DNA from 2 places in the Dactylosporangium sp. NPDC050688 genome. Region 1 is predicted to be linked to the other one. Evidence: riboswitches for the same ligand, from Rfam matches in the RefSeq annotation. Region 1 holds a riboswitch; the other holds the start of a gene.
The links. Region 1 has a riboswitch for S-adenosylmethionine ahead of thrC (threonine synthase). Riboswitches for the same ligand answer to the same signal wherever they lie in the genome.
Positions count from the first base shown of each region.

Region 2: it holds a riboswitch for S-adenosylmethionine, as region 1 does, so the genes downstream of both, AB0H83_RS20445 (aminotransferase class V-fold PLP-dependent enzyme) here and thrC (threonine synthase) in region 1, are expected to answer to the same signal.

Region 1 is NZ_JBFAIC010000029.1:5,743-8,201, reverse strand. It holds gene AB0H83_RS25800 (glucosyl-3-phosphoglycerate synthase) at 1-573, opposite strand, end outside; SAM riboswitch class I at 674-813, shown strand; gene thrC (threonine synthase) at 824-2,092, shown strand.
Region 2 is NZ_JBFAIC010000019.1:128,751-131,209, forward strand. It holds gene AB0H83_RS20445 (aminotransferase class V-fold PLP-dependent enzyme) at 1-902, opposite strand, end outside; SAM riboswitch class IV at 915-1,031, opposite strand; gene AB0H83_RS20450 (PrsW family glutamic-type intramembrane protease) at 1,064-2,459, shown strand, end outside.

The sequences.
Region 1 (2,459 bases):
GGCGAGGGGCTGCACGACGCCGGCCAGTTCGGGGAAGTACGCGTTGAGCAGCGGGCGGGCGGCGAGCTCGGTGACCCGGCCGCCGCCGGCGGCGGAGACGTCGAGCAGCGGGCGGTCGTAGAAGGCCTTCACCATCAGGGTGGCCGGGTCCTCCAGCAGCGGGCCGAGCAGGCCGGTGACGAAGTGCGGGCGGAAGTCGGTGAGGTCGGCGTCGACGTAGACGAGGATGTCGCCGGTGGTGACGGCGAGGGCCTTCCAGAGCACCTCGCCCTTGCCGGGGCGGGAGCCGGTGCCGGGCAGGATGTCGTCGCGGTGGTGGACGGTGGCGCCGGCGCGGCGGGCGACCTCGGCGGTGCGGTCGACCGAGCCGGAGTCGACCACGACCACCTCGTCGACGAGGGGGATCAGGGTGCGCACGCCGGTGACGATCTCGGCGACGGTCGGCTCCTCGTCCAGGGCGGGCAGCACGACGCTGACGCGGGTGTCGCCCTTGCGGCGGCGCAGGTCGGCGAGGGACCAGTCGTGCCAGGTGGAGGTACGTTTGGCGAACCAGGCCGCCGCGTCGGGGTGCATGAGTGAACGGTAGCCATGCCCATCCCGTGAGATGACTCATACAACGGAGGCGGTGTCGCCCCTTACACTGAGAAACGAAACAGGCACGACACAACTGAATACCTCATCCAGAGGGGCAGAGGGACACGGCCCGATGAAGCCCCGGCAACCCCTGCGACGACGTCTCGACGACGAGGCCGATCGCGGTAGGTGCCAAATCCGTCCCGGTGCGCAAGGCCATGCACCTGGGGAAGATGAGAGGAAGGCCTCCATGACCTCGACGCTCAGCGTCTTCACCGACTCTCCCGCCCGCCACCTGGTCTGTCGTGGCTGCGGCGCCCAGTTCCCGCTCGCCGCCCAGCACGCCTGTTATGAGTGCTTCGGGCCGCTCGAGGTGGGCTACGACGCCGAGGCGCTCGCCCGGGTCACCCGCGAGCAGATCGAGGCGGGTCCGCAGAACATCTGGCGCTACGCGCCGCTGCTGCCGGTCGGCACCGACCCCGCCAGCCGCGTCACCCTCGACCCGGGGCTGACCCCGCTGGTCAAGGCCGATCTGCTGGCCAAGGAGCTCGGCATCACCGGGCCGCTGTGGGTGAAGGACGACTCGGCAAACCCGACCCACTCGTTCAAGGACCGGGTCGTCTCGGTGGCGCTGACCGCGGCCAAGGCGCTCGGGTTCACCCGGTATTCCTGCGCCTCCACCGGCAACCTGGCCAACTCGGTCGCCGCGCACGCCGCGCGCGCCGGGGTGCCCTCGACCGTGTTCATCCCGGGTGACCTGGAGCCGGGCAAGGTCGTGATGAGCGCCGTCTACGGCGGCAACGTCGTCGCGATCGACGGGTCCTACGACGACGTCAACCGGCTGTGCTCAGAGCTGACGGAGACCGACGAGTTCGAGGACACCGCGTTCGTCAACGTCAACGTCCGGCCGTTCTACGCCGAGGGGTCCAAGACCCTCGGGTACGAGGTTGCCGAGCAGCTCGGCTGGCGGATCCCGGCGCAGGTCGTCATCCCGATGGCCAGCGGTGAGCTGCTCACCAAGGTCGACAAGGCGTTCAGCGAACTGGTCGAGATCGGGCTCGTGCCCGACACGGAGTGGACGGTGTACGGGGCACAGTCCGCGGGCTGCAACCCGATCGCGGTCGCGCTGCACAAGGGCACCGACGAGATCGTCCCGGTCAAGCCGACCGGCATCGCCAAGTCGCTCAACATCGGCGACCCGGCCGCGGGGGTCTACGCGCTGGAGTCGGTGCGGCGCACCGGCGGCTGGATGGAGTATGTCGACGACGACGAGATCCGCGCCGGCATCGAGCTGCTCGCCCGCACCACCGGCGTGTTCGCCGAGACCGCCGGCGGGGTCACCACCGCGGTGCTCAAGAAGCTGGTGGAATCCGGCAGGCTCGACCCGTCGAAGGAGACCGTCGTCTTCAACACCGGCGACGGGCTCAAGACCCTCGACGCCGTCGCCGGCTCGGTCGGCCCGACGCACCGGGTGAAGCCGTCGCTGAAGTCGGTGCGCGAGGCCGGGCTGTTGAGCTGATGGCTGATTTTTTCGCGCAACCGGTCGACGCCCGTGACGGACGGTGTCGATCCGGCTGCGTTTGAGAGAGCGCTTCCACGCTCGGACGAGGGCTGACTCATCCGATCGTCGGAGGTGGCCGGCACACAGCGTGATTGCGGTCGAGCCGAGCGTCTCGAAGCCACCCGCCGAGGGACTTGACGACCTGGGGACCGCGCGCCAGGATGCTCGGTGCGGGAGGACGTGTCGCCGCGAGGTCCGGACCCTGGTCCAGGCCCGCGACCACAGCACCGGAGGTGCTGGCGAGCGTCCTCTCGACCAATTTCCGGGCCGGGCACAAGCCGGTGCCCGTCGACCGGCCCATCGAGCCGAATATGTGTTGTCCGTC
Region 2 (2,459 bases), on a different contig from region 1:
CGCTCCTGGTGCCCCTCGGCGGCGAGAGCCCGGCACGCCGCGGCGATCGCGACCGCGCCGAGCAGGTTGGGGGTGCCCGCCTCGTGCCGCGCCGGGCCGGTCGCCCACCGCACGCTGAGGTCCCGGTCTGGCCCGCCGATGCTGACCCCGCCGGTGCCGGCGGCGCAGGTGCCGTCCACGTTGGCGCTGGCCCCGCCGCCCGCCAGGTACGGCTCCGCGGCGTCCAGCCAGTCCGCGCGGCCGGCGAGGACCCCGGCACCGAACGGCGCGTACAGCTTGTGGCCGGAGAACGCGACATAGTCCGCGCCGAGCGCGGTCAGGTCGACCGGGGCGTGCGGGGCGAGCTGCGCCGCGTCGACCGCGATCCTGGCCCCGTGGCGGTGCGCCACCTCGGCCAGCGCCGCGACCGGCCAGACCTCGCCGGTCACGTTGCTTGCCGCGGTCACGGTGACGAGGCCGCGCCGCTGCCGGCGCAGCGCCCGCTCCAGCGCCGCCACCGCCTCCTCCGGCGAGCGTGGCGCCGCCAGGTGCACGGTGCGCCGCCACGGCAGCAGGTTCGCGTGGTGCTCGGCGTCGAACGTGAGCACCGTCGTGTCCCCGGGCACCGCTCTGGCCAGCAGGTTCAGCGCGTCGGTGGTGTTGCGGGTGAAGATCACGGTGTCGCCGTCGCGGCCGCCGAGAAAGTCCGCGACGGTCTCCCTGGCCTGCTCATACTCTCGGGTGCACCGCTGCGACAGGGCACCGGCGCCGCGGTGGACGCTGCCGTAGAACGGCAGGAGCTCGGCGACGGTGTCAGCGACGACCCGCAGGCACGGGGCGGTCGCGGCGATGTCGAGGTTGGCGAAGTCGACGCTGCGGCCGTCGCGCAGCTTCACGTCACCGGGGGACAGGATCGTGGACATGGCAGAGCCCTCCGCTCGCGCTTGCCCGGACACACCGCGTGCCGGACCGTGTCATCACCCGGGGCACCCCGCCGCGAACGCGAGGGTTGCCGGCCAGCAAGCCGGGGCTGTGCGCTGGCACTCATGACCTGCGCTCACGATATCGCGGATAAGGTTGCTCCATGACCGCACTCCCGCCGGATGGGACGCCGATGGATCCCGGCAACCCCGACGCCGTCCAGCCGCCGGCGTCCGTCCCGCCCGGGTCCGGCGGGCCGCCGCAGTCGGGCGCGGGTGCCCAGCAGCCGGGCGCGGGTGCCGTACCGTCGCCGCCGCCGGCAACGCGGTCACCCTGGGCGGGGCCGCTGGCCGGCTCGGCACCGGCGGACGGCCCGGTCGGGCTGGGCAAGCCGTCGGTGCAGGGCTGGGACACCGCCGCGGCCGACGTCGTGCCCAACGTGACGGAGGAATCGGCCCCCGACACCGGCGAGCAGCGCTACCCGACCGCGGCCCTCGCCCTGGCCGCCGCGCCGCCCGCCAAGCGCTCCGACCGCCGCCGCCTCTGGACGCTCATCGGCGTGATGGGCGGCATCGCGGCCTGCGGCGTGGCGCTGCTGGCGTTCTTCGGGTTCAGCGGCGGATGGACCGCCCTCGTGATCGGCGTCGCCGCGGCGGTCATCCCGGTGCCGGTGCTCGTCTCGTGCTTCCTGTGGCTCGACCGGTACGAGCCGGAGCCGATCAGATACCTGGTCTTCGTCTTCGGCTGGGGCGCCTGCGTGGCCACGGCCGTCGCGCTGGTGGTCAACACCGCCGGTGGGGTGCTCGCCGACCGGCTCGGCCTGTCGGAGTCGATCGTCGCGGTGCTGGTGGCGCCGTTCATCGAGGAGAGCATGAAGGCCCTCGGGCCGATCCTGCTGTTCTGGCGGCGGCCGCGCGCGTTCTCCGGCCTGATCGACGGCATCGTCTACTGCGGACTGTCCGCGACCGGCTTCGCGATGGTCGAGAACATCCTGTACCTCGGTTTCAAGGGCTACGCCGACACCGCCGAAGAGGCCGGGCCGGTCAACGGCGCGGTCGCGCTGGTCGCCATCTTCGTGGTGCGCATCCTGATGACCGGCTTCGCGCACCCGCTCTTCACGTCCATGACCGGCATCGGGCTCGGCATCGCGTCGCGCAGCTCGACCAAGGCGGTGCGCTGGCTCGCTCCGATCGCCGGGCTGCTGCTCGCGATGCTGCTGCACGGGTCGTGGAACCTCATGTCCGTCACCGCGTCCGCGAGCGCCTGGGTGCTGCTGTACGGCTACTTCGCCGTCATGATGCCGATCTTCCTGTGCATGGTCGGCTTCGCCCTGTGGCAGCGCTCCAACGAGGGCAAGCTCACCGAGCGGATGCTCACCGAGTACGCGCGGGCGGGCTGGTTCTCCCCGCCGGAGGTGGCCGCGCTGGGCACCCTCGGCCGGCGGCTGTCCGCCCGCCGCTGGGCCAAGCGGGTCGCCGGCGACCCGGGCGCCAAGGCGATGCGGGCGTTCCAGTTCGACGCGACGAAGCTCGCCCTGCTCCGCGACGGCCTGCACCGCG